DNA from 2 places in the Hydrotalea sp. AMD genome. Region 1 is predicted to be linked to the other one. Evidence: riboswitches for the same ligand, from Rfam matches in the RefSeq annotation. Region 1 holds a riboswitch; the other holds the start of a gene.
The links. Region 1 has a riboswitch for cobalamin ahead of metE (5-methyltetrahydropteroyltriglutamate--homocysteine S-methyltransferase). Riboswitches for the same ligand answer to the same signal wherever they lie in the genome.

Region 1 (9,273 bases):
GATATTGAACAAAAAAACAATTTTAATCCTACCAAAACACAGGCAGAAGAAATTTTAAAACGATACCAGCGCATCAAACAAATACTGCAAAAAAATGTGGTAGAGCCCGATCCGTTAGAACAAAAGTTATTTACCAATCATTTAGACAATATTTTTTTGCATCGGGTTTGGGGCTATTTAATTTTACTAATTGTACTGTTTCTTCTGTTTCAAAGTATATTTTGGCTGGCTCGTTATCCAATGGATGGAATTGAATGGTCATTCACTCAATTGAGTCATTATTTAAGTAATACATTGCCGGATGCTTGGTGGAGTAATTTATTGATTAATGGAATAGTGGCAGGGATGAGCGGAATTATGGTATTTATTCCACAAATCATGATTTTATTTGGATTAATTACCATTTTGGAAGATTCCGGCTATATGGCGCGAATTAGTTTTTTGAGTGATAAGTTAATGCGGAAGGTTGGTTTGAATGGGAAAAGTGTAATGCCCATGATTAGCGGATTTGCCTGCGCGGTTCCTGCAATCATGAGTACGCGGAACATTGAAAATAAAAAAGAAAGGCTCTTAACCATTATGGTTACCCCGTTAATGAGTTGCAGTGCCCGCTTGCCGGTGTATACCATTTTAATTTCGCTGGTTATAAAAAATACTTATTATTTCGGATTCCTCAGTTTACAAGGCTTGGTAATGATGGGGTTATACTTGCTGGGTTTGGTAATGGCTTTAATTGTAAGTGCTGTATTGAAAGGCTTTATTAAGATGAAAGAAAAAAGCTTTTTTATTTTGGAATTGCCTATTTACAGGGCACCCCGTTGGAAGAATGTTGGCATTACTATGGTTGAAAAAGCAAAGATTTTTGTGCGGGATGCCGGAAAAGTAATTATGATCATCAGCTTGTTGCTCTGGTTCTTAAGTGCTTATGGTCCGGGTAAACAAATGCAACAGTTAGATGCACAATATACCACTTTAATACAACAGCAACCACAGCAGGAGGCAGCACTGCAAAGAGAGCTGGCTTCACTAAAATTACAACATTCCTATGCCGGAATTTTGGGTAAAACCATTGAGCCTGTTATCCGCCCTTTGGGTTTTGATTGGAAAATTGGCATTGCTTTAATTACCTCTTTTGCGGCACGGGAGGTTTTTGTGGGAACAATGGCCACTTTGTATTCAGTAGAAGAAGGGAAAGAAGATGTTTCACTGCGTGAAAAAATGCAGCAGGCTAAGTATTCAGATGGCAGTAAAGTGTACACATTGCCTGCAGGAATATCATTAATGGTGTTTTATGTACTGGCAATGCAGTGCATGAGCACACTGGCTGTTGTAAAACGTGAAACCCGCAGTTGGAAATGGCCGGTTATTCAGTTTGTATACATGACGGGACTGGCCTATATAATGAGTTTCATTGTTTACCACATTTTTTAATGATAATAATCCCACAATAGTTTAGAAATCTTTCGGGTTAATTCCCAGGCTTCATTATTGGGTTCCCAGCTTTGGTCGCTATTATGGTTGGTGCAAATACAAAAAATATAGCTTGCTTTTTTGCCATTCACAAATAGTACTTCACTTCGGCTGGCATCTACGGCGTCATGTTATCAAATTTAATAACTGTCAGATTAAGTTTTAACTATTACCAATAATTTTTGAATAACTAATGGGGGGGATACTTAGTTCAGCATTCTGTATTCGTTTGGGGATTGCCCAACCCGTTGTTTAAACAAACGGTTAAAATGCTGGGGATACTTAAAGCCTAAATCATAGGCAATTTGACTGATTGATTTACTATGGTCAAATATTCTTTCTTTTGCCACATCAATTACTTTTGATTGTATATATTCCTGTGCTGTTTGGCCTGTTTCTTTCTTTATCAAATCGCCAAAATAGTTTGCTGATAAATGTACCTCGCCGGCACAATAAGCTACTGAAGGCAAACCAATGGTTTGTGGCTTATCAGATTGAAAATATGCGTTCAATACTTTTTCAAACCTTTCTAAAATGCCTTTATGTACATTGTCACGGGTAATAAATTGCCTGTCGTAAAAACGGGTACAGTAGTTCAAAAACAGTTCAATATTCGACACAATCAATCTTTTACTGTGTTTGTCAATGGCATGTTCTAATTCATATTCAATTTTTGAAAAACAATCCAATACAATTTTCCTTTCTCGTTCTGATAAATGTAATGCTTCATTCGATTGATAGCCGAAGAAAGAATAGTCTTGAATATGTCGGCCAAGCGAAATGCCATGAATTAAATCAGGATGAAATGCAAGTCCAAAGCCTTTGGGCTGGTATGTTTCAGCATTGCTATCGATCCCGGCAACTTGTCCCGGTGCAATGAATACCAGGGTGCCTTCCTGGTAATCGTAAGTATGCCGCCCATAATGCAAATCACCGCATTTTATATCTTTTAGCAAGATAGTATAAAAGCCAAAATACATTCTGGAACCTTGTCTTGGTGCTGCCTTTGAAAAATCAATCACACTAACCAGCGGGTGGAGTGTTTCAGTATTGTTGAAAGCATTGTAATCGCTAATTGTATCAAATCGGCGTAGTTTATCCATAACACTATTGTTTCATCAAATGTAAAATTACTGATTTATGCTTCTGTTATTGAGTGTGTATTGCATCATCAGTAATATTGGTACAGCGATCCGTAATCTATATACCATTCATGCAAAAAAATACGAAGACCTTTGCATAAACATTAAAATTGAATGATGCAAAAAAGAAAATTAGGAAATGAAGGACTTGAAGTTTCTGCAATTGGTTTGGGTTGTATGGGAATGAGCTTTTCCTATTATCCATTTCCGCAAAAAGCAGATGCCATTCATCTTATTCGCAAAGCAGTAGAGCAAGGTGTTAATTTTTTTGATACTGCTGAAGTATATGGGCCTTATAGTAATGAGGAACTGGTTGGTGAAGCGCTTGAACCTTACAAGGGCAAAGTTATCATTGCAACAAAATTTGGTTTCAATATTCAGAATGGTAAAATGGCGGGTGTAAACAGTAAACCGGAACAAATAAAAAAAGCGGTTGAAGGTTCTCTCAAAAGATTAAAGGTTGATGTGATTGATTTATTATATCAGCATCGTGTTGATCCCAAAGTGCCGATTGAAGATGTTGCCGGAACTGTGAAGGATTTAATTAAAGAAGGCAAGGTTAAATATTTTGGTTTATCTGAAGCAGGTGCCCATACCATTCGCCGTGCACATGCTGTGCAAACTGTAAGTGCATTACAAAGTGAATATTCACTATGGACAAGACAACATGAAAAAGAAATTATTCCAACCATTGAAGCATTGGGAATTGGGTTGGTTTCGTTTAGTCCGCTTGGAAAAGGATTTCTTACCGGGAAGATAGACGCAAATACAAAATTTGAAGCAGGCGATTTTCGTAATCATCTTCCAAGATTTACGGAAGAAGCTCGTAAAGCAAATGCAGCGTTGCTGGATGTAATCGAAAAATTTGCACAACAAAAAAATGCTACGCCTGCACAAATTGCACTGGCATGGGTACTTGCCCAAAAGCCTTGGATTGTACCCATTCCGGGAACAACAAAATTGCATCGTCTTGCAGAAAACAATGGTGCAGCTGCTATTGCGTTTACAGCAGCAGAATTGAATGCAATAGAAGAGGCTTCTGCACAAATAAAAATTTTGGGTGATCGGTATCCTGAAATGTTGGAAAGAGCAACAGGGTTGTAAAGTATACAATAAATTTTATAACTGTTCATCAATTTGTACCCATTATATGCAACGAATTACTGTTTAAAATGATCATGTATAAAACGATGGTTATGCAAAAAAAGTTTTATTAGCATGCATTATAATGGTATGCATGAGCAATTTTTGCAAAAAAGCGGTTGGAACCAATAACAATATAATAGGGCAATGGCAATGGAAGTATTCCATTGCGGTATTGCTGTACAAACAATTACAGCTTCGGATACCCATGTTATATTAACTTTTCAACAAGTCTCTACTTATACGCTTTCCGAAAATGGCACCATACAATCAAATGATCAATTTTTTATTACTTATGACAGTACTTATAAAAAATTGTACATCTCCTCAATTCTACATCCGGCAAGCTATGGTTTGGGCCAAATGGAACAGCTTTTTCTATTCAAAATAATCAATTGATTTGTGATGATCATCCGGTATCGGACGGATATCGGCATTTTTTTCAAAGAATAAAATAAATGTATTCAGCAATGCATAGAAATGACAATGAACCAACTCTCATCAGCGTAAATCAGCTTTATCTGTGGGAGATGATTTTTCCGATGAATCCGCAGATGAACTACAGAATAGGTTGATTTTAAAAATAAGTAAAAAATTTTCTGTGTAATCCTCTGTTACTGTTATGGTTTATTTTTTCACGCAAAGCCCGCAAAGTATAGGCGCAAAGGGCAGGGAGTTGGATTAAAATGTAAATGATTGATCCATCAGCGCTATCTGCGGAAGATTTTTTTCCCGCTGAACTCGCAGAAAAATTATTTGATAAAAAATAGTGATGTCATTTTTGAATTTGTCTATCATTAATTGTAGATTCATCAAAATAAATGAAAGAAATTTTGCCTAACATAATTATTTGTGTGCTGTTGGCCTCATAGGAACCAACAATCAACTTAAGTTTACTATCATCTTTATTGCAGCATGGGCGTATCAATTGATCGATAGCTTTTTCTTATCTACCTACTCTTAATTAAATTTTTGTGCAGATGATTTGTTCATTACTTTGCATGCTTCAAAAAAAACAATGCATACTTAATTTAAATAATTAATAAAACTAATACATTTAAAAGATGAACGAATCAATAGCGCATATAAAAAAGGCAATAGAGCCTTACAGACAACAAATCATGCAGCATAAAGTATATGCAGCCATTAGAAATACGGATGACCTGAAGGTTTTTATGCAGTATCATGTTTTTGCTGTTTGGGACTTCATGTCATTATTAAAGACATTGCAAAACAATTTAACCTGTACTGCCATCCCCTGGTTTCCCAAAGGTGCTGCTGATACAAGATACCTTATCAATGAAATAGTAGTGGGGGAAGAGTCTGATATGGATAGTTTTGGCCATAGAAAAAGTCATTTTGAACTTTATTTGGATGCCATGCAGCAATGTGGCGCCGATACTAAGCCAATGGAAACATTTATCCGCGTGTTAAAAAATACCGGTAATATGGTTACTGCATTTGCAGCAGCTGAGGTGCCGTCAGCAGCACGTGAATTTGTTGACTTTACATTTGAAATCATTAACAGCCAAAAAGATTATTTGCAATCAGCCATCTTTACATTTGGGCGCGAAGATTTAATTCCGGGGATGTTTGTTTCAATGGTTAATGATATACATAAAAACTTTCCCCAAAGTATCTCAATTTTCAAATATTATCTGGAAAGGCACATTGAAGTTGACGGCAACCACCATAGCCAGCTTGCCCTGCAAATGACAACAAACTTATGTGGTACTGATGAACAACGTTGGAAAGAAGCAGAACAGGCAATTATTACCTCTTTACAAAAGCGTATCAGCCTGTGGGATGGCGTTTATAAACAAATAATGGTACCAACAACAACTGCCAGCTTAAACGTTGTAAAAGCAGAATAATGGTGCAGGTAAGCTGAAATGCTTCAGACATAAATAATAAATAATGGTTTGCTATCGTGATAACCGTTAATATTACCAACCATTCATTTTTAAAGGTATTGATTTCGGAATGAATGTTATATTCAATTGCTGTTAAAAGGATAAAACCCTAAATAAAAGTTTTATGTTATATAGTCACAATAGTAGGAACAATAATACTAAAGTTGACAAAAAAAACAAAAGAAAGGCTAATCGATAACACATGTATGGCTTGATTTGATTTAGGGTAAAATTGCAGAGATGAAATTTTAATAGAAAGTTATAATATATTTGTATTCAAATAGTTCTTTACTACATTTCTTCATCAAACGGAAAAGGTTTTACTTAACGTAAATTAATAGGGAATTGTGTGCAAATCACAAACTGTCCCGCAACTGTAAGTAACGTTAAATTTTTACCCTTGTGTATCCACTGTTTTGCCTTGAGCGAGATGGGAAGGACGGTAAAAATGTTACAAGTCAGGAGACCTGCCTTTACCGTGTTGACAATGCTTTCGTGGAATGAAGCAGACAGTCAGAATTGATGTGCCCATTATTTTGCAGGATTATTGACTCTTGCAGGATTCATTGTGTGCATACCATTTCTTTCACTTCTTCTACAAAACATTATGAGGTTTAGCAAAAGAGCTTTAAACTGATTTCATCATTTTAAAAGCATCAAAAAATGCAAACACACAACTTAGGCTACCCGAGGATAGGCAGCCAACGTGAACTCAAAAAAGCTTCCGAGCAATATTGGTCGGGCAAAATTCCTGTACAGCAATTACTGCAAACAGGTAAAACCATTCGCCAGCAAAACTGGCAATTACAAAAAGAATTAGGTATTGACCTGATACCTTGCAATGACTTTTCTTTTTACGACCATGTATTGGATATCAGCTTAATGGTTGGAGCAATTCCGGAAAGGTATCATTCATTGATGGAAACAAAACAATTGCCAGACATTGATTTGCTTTTTGCAATGGCAAGAGGGTACCAAAAAGATGGCTATGATGTTACTGCCATGGAAATGACTAAGTGGTTCGATACCAACTACCATTACATTGTTCCTGAATTTACTGCCACTCAAAAATTTACTTTATATTCAAATAAAGTGTTAAATGAGTTTTTAGAAGCAAAAGCAAATGGTATTCAGGCAAAGCCTGTACTACTGGGGCCAGTATCTTACTTACTTTTGGGTAAGGAAAAAGAAGAAGGCTTTCACAGGCTTGAACTCATCGAAAGACTGTTGCCTGTTTATTTGGAAATATTGAAAAAATTAGATGATGCTAATGCCCACTATATCCAATTTGATGAACCTTGTTTAGCACTTGACTTGAGCCAATCAGAACAACAAATTATTGTAAAAACATATCAGAAAATAAAGAATAAATTACCCGGCCTTCATATAATTTTAACAAGCTATTTTGAATGTTATGGGCAAAATCTACAAACCGTATTAAGCCTTCCTGTGCAAACAATACATCTTGATTTGGTACGCTGCCCATCACAGTTAGACGATATCTTAGCAACTGATTTTGTGAAAACAAAAACCAATCTTTCATTAGGCTTAGTGGATGGCAGAAACATTTGGAAAAATGATTTTCAGCAGTCGCTTGCATTAATTGATAAAGCAGTTAAAATAATTGGAGTAGAAAGGATTTGGATTGCTCCTTCTTGTTCATTAATCCATTCACCTTGCGATCTGGAATTAGAAACAAACAATAAAACATTAAAACCTGAAATTAAACAGTGGCTTGCCTTTGCAAAACAAAAAATTGACGAAGTGGTAACGCTGAAACAATTGGCAAATAAGGAACATCAGGCAGATGCAATTTTAAAATTGCAGGAAAATATGGAGGCACATCAAAGTAGGAAAATATCAACTCTTATTCACAATCAGAGCGTAAAACAACGTGTTGCTGCTATTACTGAAAAAGATACACAGCGCTTCAATGATTTTTCTTTGAGAAAAATTAAGCAACGTAAAGCCTTGCAATTACCCATGTTCCCCACTACTACTATCGGTTCATTTCCACAAACTGCCGAGGTAAGAAGTTGGAGGACTAAGCTTAAAAAAGGCGAAATTACACAAGAGCAATACGATGATTTAGTTGCAAAAGAAATATCAGAGGCCATCCGTTGGCAGGAAGCAATGGGTATTGATGTATTGGTGCATGGAGAATTTGAACGCAATGATATGGTGGAATACTTTGGTGAACGATTAAACGGATTTGCATTTACCCAAGACGGCTGGGTACAAAGCTATGGCAGCCGTTGTGTAAAGCCACCAATTATTTATGGCGATGTAAGCCGCCCTGCACCAATGACATTGCGGTGGACTTCTTACGCTCAATCGTTAACCCAAAAATGTGTTAAAGGAATGCTTACAGGCCCTGTTACTATTTTGCAATGGAGTTTTGTTCGTAATGATCAACCACGCAGTGAAACCTGTAAACAGATTGCTTTTGCCATCCGTGATGAAGTAATGGATATGGAAAAAGCAGGTATAAAAATTATACAGATAGATGAACCAGCCATTCGTGAAGGGTTACCATTACGAAAAGAAAATTGGCAGGAATATTTACAATGGGCTGTTGGAGCATTCCGAATATCGGCAAGTGGTGTACATGATGAAACACAAATTCATACACATATGTGCTATTCTGAATTTAACGACATCATTCAAAATATTGCCGACATGGATGCCGATGTGATTACAATTGAATGCAGTCGTTCACAAATGGAATTGCTGGATGCTTTTGCCGATTTTAAATATCCCAACGAAATTGGTCCCGGTGTTTATGACATTCATTCGCCAAGGGTTCCTTCTAAAGCAGAAATGATAGCATTAATGGAAAAAGCAAAAGCGTTTATACCTGCTGAAAAACTATGGGTAAATCCTGATTGCGGTCTGAAAACAAGGCATTGGGATGAAACAAAAAAAGCATTGGTAGAAATGGTAAATGCTGCAAAAGAGTTGCGATTATCTGTCCATCAACCTAAAAATTGATAATTTGATAATTAGGTAATTGCATACTGTAATTACCTAATTATAACTTATTAAATAATTAAATATTATTTATCATAGTCAATTGATACTGCTATTTGTTTATATGATTGTATGAGTTGTTTTAAATTTTTCGCTTTTTGTGCAGTACACTAACATGCATCAATCAAAAGCATTAATGTGCTGTGGCTATACCTGTGCCTATTTTTATGCAACTTATGGCCACACTAACACAATGCCCATCAATATAGGTATTACAGAAAAGGCAGCATACAGACACAGTAACGCTATGGCCGATACAGTAAGGGAAGGATTGTTGAAATTGTAAATGTAGTCATTTTACATCCTGCTTCACCTATAGAAAAATATAGGTGCAAACTGCCTGTATATAGGATAGGTGTATACAACTAATTAAATTTTCTTCTCGATAAGTTAAAACCCAGTCTAACTAAGAATCCACTTAATACAACATTTGAATTATTATAAATACTTGTAAAACCCCTTTGATATGATATATCTATATTAATCATAAAAAGATATAAACATACACCACCTACAAACCCAACATACGATGAATTTAGTTGGTTATTGTTTAAAACATATTCGTTGCCATTTTG
Region 2 (9,273 bases), on a different contig from region 1:
GCTCACTTCAAATTCTTCTTCATAACTCATCCATTCTTTTCCTCTGTTATTTTTATGGTGTTGAATTCTTTCGGTGAAATCATCTCCCCAGTCCTTAGCCGTGGCAACATAAACCGGGCTGTTACTCATATTTAATGCCAGATTTTGCGCATAATTACTTTTGCCACTCCTGGCTCCACCGGTTATTAAAATAATCATGGTAAAAAATATTTTTCTTTAAATAAAATATATTTGTTTTTTAGTGCCAATAAACATGCTTTGCAAAGGCAATCGCTGTAACGGTTTTCAATGAAAGATCTTTCCGCATCTGTTAATGTAATTTCAGTGCAGTGGCAATGGGTTATATCGCCCACTTTACATTCAAAAGGTTGCTGGCAGCGGGCGCATAATTTTTCTTCATGGTGTGGCATAAGCAAAGGTTTGGGGATAAAGCTGAAGATATTTATGTTGCAATGATGCAGGAATCTGAAATAATTGGGGATGAAATAATGCTGCCAGCAAGGCAATACCGTTAACAAGTGTTCCGGCACTGGGTTGGGTAAACAAATCAAAATCGGCCAGATAAACTTGCCGGTTTTGTACTGCTTTTAAACCATTCCATTCCGGAAATTGAGTTAAAAGATGTATTTCTTCTTTTGCACGATGAATGGAAAAGCCACAGGGTGCAATGATGATAATTTCCGGATTGTAACGTACAATTTTGCTCCAGGGGGTAACAATGGAATCGCCACCGGGATGGCTGAGCATGTCTATGCCACCGGCCATGGCTATCTGGTAAGGAATCCAATGTCCGCAATTATAAATGGGTTGTATCCATTCCAACAATGCCACGGTTTTAAGCGGCATTTGGTGCTGACGAAGTTTATCTAAAATATGGTTTGTGGTTTGTTGCAGCTGTGCCAGGTACTGATATGCTTTTTCTTCTTTACCAATGGCAGTAGCAATAGTGATGGCAGTTTGATACACATCCTGCAGTGTTTGCGGTGTTAAGGCAATTAACTGTGGTTGCTTCTTCAATCGGGCAATGGCAGCGGCAGTGCAGGCCGTATCAATCTGACATACTTCACAAACATCCTGTGTAAAAATAATATCGGGTTCTATTTGTTGGAGTAAATCTTCATCCACATAATACAAGCTTTTTCCCGATGCTTTCGCAGCAGAAAAAATAGTATCAATTTCAGTGCTGCTTAAATGGTTGTCTTCTAAAACACAGCGAACCACTTTGGGTTTTTGAGAAAGGGCAGGTTCAGGACATTCGAAGGTAATACCATAGAGCATATGGTCGAGGCCCATATCATATATCATTTGTGTGGCGGCCGGCAAAAAGGAAACAATTTTTAGCATAGTATGGGTTTAAGAAAAAACAGGGCTACTGCAGCAAGCCCTGTACGTTTATTATTTTGAAACCGCATGCACTGATAAGGCCGGATATTTTTTTTGCAGCCATTCAAAACTGCCGTAAAAAATGGCGCCGTATACAATATTGGCTACCAGCATATTCCTTAAAAAGGGTAAAGCCTGAACATAACATTGAACAAACCCATCCCAATTGCGCTGTAAGCGTTGGCCGTTTCTGATATCTAATCCACCAAACCACCAAACGGGTAAGTCTGTAATAATCCAGTGTGCCAGTGCAGCCGCAAATGCCGCGGTGATTACCGTACTCATTTTTACATGCTTAATCAATGTGCCTATTAAAACAATTACTGCAAATGCAAGATAAGTGTATATCCATCCTTTGTACAGCAACCCGTTACCGTAACCTGCATAAATGGTATGCATCATTATCACATCACTAAAAAAAAGAGCACCTAAAGGAAATGCATATTTTTTCCAGGGCTGATTGAAATAAGTACCACCAAATAGCCCCATGGCACCAATGGGCGTAAAATTGGCCAAAGGCGATAGGGTACTGCCGGCATTCCAAATACGCAAAGCAGCGGCTAATAAAATAAACAACAATACAATTGCTGTTGCCGGATTGAATTTTTGAATAGACATAACGATTGTTTTAATTTAAAAGTTAAAATAAGCCCCTGTCATCATATTAAAGCGTTTGCTGTTATAGCCTACAATATCAAAATATTGTTGGTCGGTAATATTGTTGAGCGAAGTAAACAGGCGAATTTGTTTGTTAACCCGGTAGCTGATAAAACAGTCAACAGTATAATAAGCGGGCTGTAAATCAGGTCCAATATCATAAGGCCCTTTTAAACGAGTACCTACGTATTTAAAGGCCGGTGCAATGGTAAAGCCTTTTACGGGCGAAAGGGTAAGTACACTGTTCATCACAAAATTAGGACGTCGGAACAGGTTGTTTACACTAACACCATTTTGAATGCCATGCCCGTCAATATAGGTAAGATTATTACTCCAGGTGCCAATTGTACCAATTTGTGTATTGCTTTCTACTTCAAAGCCATAGTCGTGTTGTTGGTCGCGATTGATGTAGTAGCTGTTGTAATTGGCATCGGTATAAAAAATAATCAGGTTTTTGGTATCTCTTTTAAATGCAGCAAGGCGCAGGCTCATTTTTTTATCTGTGCTTTGGGTTTGGAGTCCAATTTCATAAGTAGTACTGCTTTCAGGTTTTAAATTTTTGTTGCCATAAGCGCTATACAATTGATACAACGAAGGAATATTATAGCCTGATGAAATGTTAATAAATAACTTGGTATTTTCATCAATTACAAATGAGGGATTAAGGGTATAAGTTGCATTGTTACCATAAATGGAATGGTGGTTAACGCGGCCACCGGCTTCAAAATTAAACCCATGAATATTCAGCAACAGCAAAGAGGCATACGCCGAAAGCTGGTTAACATTGGCGCTGTCTTGTCCCAGTTCAGAAGTGTAGGGTCCGTAAGGTCCGGTACTGAAATAGCTTTGGCTGGTGTTTTGATGTTGGTACTGAATACCCGAAACCAGGCGAATATGTTTTTGGAAACGGATACTGCCAAAGGTTTCTAACGTAGTGGTATTGCCGTTATATTGCTGGTTCGAATAATTGTAATAAGGGCTCGAAACATAAGTGCTGTCGTTTACATAATGGCGGTTGGTTTGCTGGTAACTTCCCTGTAAAGTCCAGTTTACTTTTTTGTGTTGAAAATCTAATGCCAGTCCACCCAAATTATTTTTATTGTTAAGGGTATAATCTTTTTCATCGGTAAAAGCACCGGCAGGTAAATCGGTTTGGTAATGGCTAAAATTGCCAAACGCTTTTGCTGTTAATGAAGGCGAAAAATGGTAACGGGTTTCAGCCATTACGCTGCTTTGCTCAAAACCATCTTTTTTAAAGTTCTGCTTACCCGTACTATCATAAGCAGCAGGGAAACCGGCGCTTTTAATGTAGTTGTACTGCACCAAATAATCCCATTTTTTAAGCGAGCCGCTAATGCCGGCACCACTATTGAAAGTGTTATAAGTGCCATAAGATGCGTTGGCATTCAGGGCCATTTTCTTTTTGGCTTCTTTTTTTAGAAAAATTTGAATAACACCTGCAACGGCATTGCTGCCCCATAAAGTACTTTGTCCGCCTTTCAGAATTTCAATACGTTCTACCTGGTCTAAAGGAATATTATTCAGGTCGAATGAATTGTTGATTTGTGAGGGGTCGTACACCGGCACTCCGTCAATCACAATTAACATATTGCCTCCAGAAGCACCACGGAAGTACAAATCTAAATTAGTACCCAATGCATTGTTGCTGCCATTAATAAAAAAACCTGCCTGTGTATTCAACAATGCAGCTAAACTGCTGCCTGCATGGTTTTGAATGGTTTTTTGATCAATTACGGTTACAATTTTACCCGTTTCTGATTCTTTAATAGGTGTTTTAGAAGCGGTTACTACCACCTCGTTTAACTGGCGGGTGGCCATAGAGTCTTGTTGTGCAAAAGCTGCATAGCCCAAAGCTATGGATGTAAGAAGGAGCGTTAATTTTTTGCTCATTGTTGATTGTTTTTAAAATGAAACAATGAGCTTTCAGGAAAACAAAAAAACGGAGAAATATAATCGACTGCTGCAGACAGTCTTTTACATTCCATGCTTTTCACCCGAAAGCCGTGAATGACAAACTCATTTTTCAATGAGGCTGTATCTGGCAGGTCTTCTGGCTTGGGGCTTTAGCACCTTCCCATTCCGTTTTAGGAACAGTGGTTGTTATCGCTTTCTCTTTTACTGAGGCCCTTACAGCTACGGGGATAGCACCGGAATTACACCGGTTTCCCTTTTAATCCTTCTATCACAATGCATACCGTTGAAAGAATGGCTTGCAATGCAATAAAAAGAACCAAATACAAGGCAAAAATAGTAATTGCTTTGAATTGTACATTTTTTATTTAATTTCATTTTTTCACCGAATGATTCACCATGGGAAAAGGAAGATTGGAAGCTTTTAGCGATGGCGTAATAGCCATAATTATTACCATAATGGTGTTAGAGTTTAAAGTGCCACATACTGCTACATTTAGTGCATTACAAGCAATATGGCCGGTATTGCTAAGTTATATTTGAGTTTTATTTATATTGGAATTTACTGGAGTAACCACCACCATTTATTTAATGCAAAGTGTTGCGCTTGTAAACGGTAAAATATTATTGAAAATTTGTATTTGTTTTTTTGGTTGTCATTGGTACCATTTGTGTCGGGATGGATGGTGAAATCATTTTGAAAGTTTACCGGTGGTATTGTATGGCTTTGTGTTATTAATGAATGCCATTGCTTACTTTATTTTGGTTCGTACGTTAATTGCATTGCATGGAAAAGAGGCTGCTTTAGCTGCAGTCATAAACAATGATGTTAAGGGAAAAGTTTCAGTTTATATTTATATTATTGCCATTGCAGTTGGATTTTGGAATGCCTGGGTGGCTTTGTTTTTATATGGGGTAGTAGCTGTTATTTGGATTGTGCCGGACAGGCGTATTGAAAAAAGAATCATCTCAACTTCTAAACCAATATATTGAGCTGTTTTTTGAACAGATATGTGCCATTGCTTATTGCCGGAAAATGATGCTTTATGTTCAATTCATGGGTCGGTTTTTAGGGTGGTATCTATCCTGCTATTTATGCATGGATAGAAAGTGGCCTATAGAATGAACAGCTTTTTCTGTGTTTCATTGATTTCTTTACTATATTGAGTGCCATACTTTAGCAACATGCAGGGAAAACAACAACTGAATTTGTTTAGCTTTACCATGATTGTAGTAGGGCTGGTAATTGGAATGGGTATTTTCAGAACCGCCGCTACTTCTGCCAAGGATGCCATTACGCCATCTGTTTATTTTACTGCATGGATATTGGGTGGATTGATAGCTTTTTGTGGTGCTTTAACATATGCGGAAATAGGTAGCCGTTACCCGGTTACCGGCGGGTATTATAAAATATTTTCAGTAGCCTATCATCCTAGTATTGCCTTTGCCATTAACTGTATCATTTTAATCAGCAATGCTGCATCACTAAGTGGCGTTGCATTAATAGGAAGTGGTTATATTACAAAATTGTTTCCCGGTCATCAGTGGACGGATATTGATAAAGCCATTATCAGTGCCGGGGCTATTTTAGTGTTTTATGGTATTAATTTAATGGGTTTGCGTATGAGTGCAAAGGCTCAAAATATTTTAATGCTAATTAAAATAGGAATGATAGTGGTACTCATTGCGGCCTTGTTTTTTCCATATCATCAGGCAGTAGCAACAGCAAGTGTTATGGCTGATAGCACTCCACATATGAGCTGGATTCAAAGTTTAGGGATTAGTCTCATAGCTGTATCGTTTACTTATGGAGGCTATCAGCAAACCATCAATTTTGGTAATGAAATCAACAAGCCGGCCCAAAATATGCCCCGTGGTATTTTTATGGGCATTACCATCATTATTGTATTGTACTTATTGGTAAACCTGAGTTATTATCGGGTTATCGGTTTTCATCAGATGAAAAATGAAACAGAAATTGCTTATGTGTTAATTCAAAATGTATTTGGCATTCGAGGTGCTGAAATTTTTTCATTCTTTTTGTTTGTGGGTGTTCTTTCTTATGTAAATGCCTTATTGCTTAGCAATCCAAGAGTCATGTATGCAATGAGTGATGAAGGTTCATTGCCTAAAGCATTTGCTGTTCAAAATAATAAAAATCAGGTGTTAACTGTTTCTTTAACGGTATTTGCTGCAATGTGTATTGTAATTTTATTCTTTGCCCAAACCTTTGAAAGAATTTTAAATTTCACTATTTTTTTAGATTCGTTTGGTATGGTGGGTTCCAGTGCTACCATTTTTATTTTAAGAAGAAAAACAAAACACTTAGATGGCACCGGAATATATAAAATGAAATTATATCCATTACTGCCGCTTATTTTTATTGCTGCCTATGTGTTTGTTTGTATCAGCATTATTATTCACAGTCCTGATACAGCGCTGGTTGGTATTTTGGTATTGGCTGGATTTATTGCATTGTATTTTCTGTTTCATAAAAAACAACAAAACCGAAAAGAAACCATTATTTAAATATTTATTGAATTGCTATGGAAGATACTTATTCTTTATCATACATTTTAAATGAGCTGGGCGAAGATAATGAGGCCTACTTCAGGGCGGTGGCTCCACCCATTGTGCAAACTTCTAATTTTTCCTTTAAAACGGTGGCGGATTTGCGTGAAGCTTTTGCTGATGAATACAATACCTGGCTCTATAGCCGTGGGTTAAATCCCACAGTTAAAATGCTGACACAAAAACTAGCTGCATTAGATGGTGCGGAAGATTGTTTGGTGTTTAACAGTGGTGCTGCAGCTATTTTTGCAGCAGTGTTGGCCAATGTAAAATCAGGTGGTCATATTGTAAGTGTAGCAGGTGTGTATACCTGGGCAAGAAAAATGTTTGAAGAAATTTTACCCCGTTTTGGTGTTACGCATTCCTATATTGATGGAACAGCTATTGTAAATTGGGAAAATGCACTACAGCCCAATACCACATTGTTTTATTTAGAATCGCCCAATAGCTGGACGTATGAACTGCAGGACATTCGTGCTGTTGCAGCATTGGCAAAACGGCACAATATTGTTACCGTTATCGACAACAGTTATTGTACACCCGTTTATCAGCAACCCATTGCAATGGGTATTGATATTAGCCTGCAATCGGCTACTAAATACATTAGCGGACATAGTGATGTGGTAGCAGGTGTTTTAAGTAGTAACAGCGCAATGATTCAACGCATTTTTAATAGTGAATATATGAATATAGGCAGTGGTATACAGCCCTTTAATGCCTGGTTGTTAATTCGCGGCCTTAGAACATTGCCCATGCGGTTAGCGCATATTACACAAACCACGAAACAGGTTATTGGTTATTTAAAAAAGGAGCCCATGGTTGAATCGGTTATCTTTCCGTTCGACAGTAATTTTCCACAGTTTGAATTGGCGCAGCAACAAATGAAAGGCGCCTGTGGCTTGTGTACCCTTGTTTTAAAGCCGGTAGCGCTTGAAACAATAGAATTATTTTGTAATGCCCTGCAACATATTAAAATGGCGGTTAGCTGGGGTGGTTATGAAAGTTTAATCATTCCCCGTTGCGCCGGTATGCCAAAAAATGAATACAACAAAATGAACCCCAATCACCGAATGCTTCGTTTGTATATTGGATTAGAAGAAGCCAATTATTTGGTGGCCGATTTACAACAGGCCTTTCTAAAAGCCGTTGCTCCTGCTCAATAAACCATTTATCTAAAATTTCGGAGTGCCTGAACTATTCTGTTATTTTTGTAATAAGATGTTTGATTGAAGATAGTTTTTGGTTAACGGGGGGCTAAACAATTTGAAGGAGGTATGGAATGCAGTTTTCCGAAACATCCATATAAAATAGAGAATCAGGCATCTAACTGGTATGGGAATGTTTTTTAATGGACACAAACGATAATGCATGAAATATTTTTTGGTGATTAGTTTTTCCTTACTCTTCTTGTATAGCAATGCGCAAAACAAAGAAGACAAGTGGAGTTTGCAGCGATGCGTAGAATATGCCATGAAAAACAATATTTCTGTAAAACAGGCTGATGTGCAGGCCAGACTGGCTGCATTGCAGGTACAGCAGGCTAAATTATTTCAAATACCCACCGTTTCGTTAGGAACGGGTGTTGGGGTGCAATTTGGCCGGTCAATTGACAGAACCACCAATATTTACACCAATACACAGGCTTTGTATCAAAATATACAAGCCAATAGCAATGTAACTTTATACAATTGGAATCGATTGAAGAGCAATGTTTCTGCCGCTCAATTCAGTGCACAGGCGGCTTTGGCCGATGTAGAAAAAGCATCGAACGATGCGGCATTAAATGTGGCTACCTATTATTTACAGGTATTAAGTGCCAATGAGCAAATTAATATTAGTAAGGTACAAATTCAACAAACGCAAACGCAGTTAGATATTACTAAAAAGCAGGTAGATGCAGGTGCATTGCCTGAGTTGAACCAAATTGAACTAGAGGCACAATTAGCCAATGATAGTAGCAATTACATTGCTGCTAAAACCACTTTTTTACAAAGCGTTTTACAATTGAAAGCAGTATTGAATTTGGATGCTGCTGCACCCTTTGAAGTAGATACACCAGATGTTTCAACGATACCATTAGAATCCTTTGCAGATTTACAACCCGAAGTTGTGTATGCTTTAGCTTTGAATAATCAGCCTTTACAAAAGGGTAACGCCTTTCGGTTAAAGGCTGCACAAAAAAATATTCAGGTAGCCAAAGCAGCTTTATATCCTACGCTTGGGTTTGGCCTAAGTTTAGGTACCAACTTTTATAATTCTTTTAATCAGATTGATGGGTACACTTTCAATGGGTATTCACCAATAACCGGTGCAGAGCCTATTGTAAAAATTGGTACCAATACCTATTATGTGCAAAGTCCAAATATTTCTATTACTCAGTCTAAAAGAAACTTTGGACAGTTGTGGCAGGGATGGAGTAATCAAATTACCAACAACTTTGGTCAGGGGTTGGGTTTAAGTTTAAGTATTCCTGTTTTTAACAATGGGCAAAGCAAAATTGCATACCAGCAATCCAAGCTCAATTACAAAAACACACAGTTGCAAAATGAACAGGCAAATTTTACCTTAAAAAACAATATTTATACAGCATACAGCAACGCAGAGTCTGCTTTCGAAAAATTTACTGCCGGTAAAAAAAGCGTAATGAGTGCTCAGAAGGCTTACGATTTTGCATTAAAACGTTATGAAATTGGTATGTTGGGTACGGTTGATTTAATTACCAATCAAAAT

Region 2: it holds a riboswitch for cobalamin, as region 1 does, so the genes downstream of both, EO766_RS14285 (TonB-dependent receptor plug domain-containing protein) here and metE (5-methyltetrahydropteroyltriglutamate--homocysteine S-methyltransferase) in region 1, are expected to answer to the same signal.

The regions. Positions count from the first base shown of each region.
Region 1 is NZ_SCKY01000014.1:97,155-106,427, forward strand. It holds gene feoB (ferrous iron transport protein B) at 1-1,431, shown strand, start outside; gene EO766_RS11570 (helix-turn-helix domain-containing protein) at 1,677-2,573, opposite strand; gene EO766_RS11575 (aldo/keto reductase) at 2,727-3,716, shown strand; gene EO766_RS11580 (DUF3050 domain-containing protein) at 4,820-5,629, shown strand; cobalamin riboswitch at 5,967-6,157, shown strand; gene metE (5-methyltetrahydropteroyltriglutamate--homocysteine S-methyltransferase) at 6,332-8,659, shown strand; gene EO766_RS11590 (hypothetical protein) at 8,799-8,984, shown strand; gene EO766_RS11595 (hypothetical protein) at 9,064-9,273, opposite strand, start outside.
Region 2 is NZ_SCKY01000021.1:51,000-60,272, reverse strand. It holds gene EO766_RS14305 (bifunctional adenosylcobinamide kinase/adenosylcobinamide-phosphate guanylyltransferase) at 1-198, opposite strand, end outside; gene EO766_RS14300 (cysteine-rich CWC family protein) at 195-410, opposite strand; gene EO766_RS14295 (ABC transporter substrate-binding protein) at 397-1,344, opposite strand; gene EO766_RS14290 (DUF6580 family putative transport protein) at 1,396-2,001, opposite strand; gene EO766_RS14285 (TonB-dependent receptor plug domain-containing protein) at 2,017-3,951, opposite strand; cobalamin riboswitch at 4,085-4,275, opposite strand; gene EO766_RS14280 (TMEM175 family protein) at 4,372-4,515, shown strand; gene EO766_RS14275 (hypothetical protein) at 4,684-4,965, shown strand; gene EO766_RS14270 (APC family permease) at 5,158-6,501, shown strand; gene EO766_RS14265 (trans-sulfuration enzyme family protein) at 6,519-7,706, shown strand; gene EO766_RS14260 (TolC family protein) at 7,912-9,273, shown strand, end outside.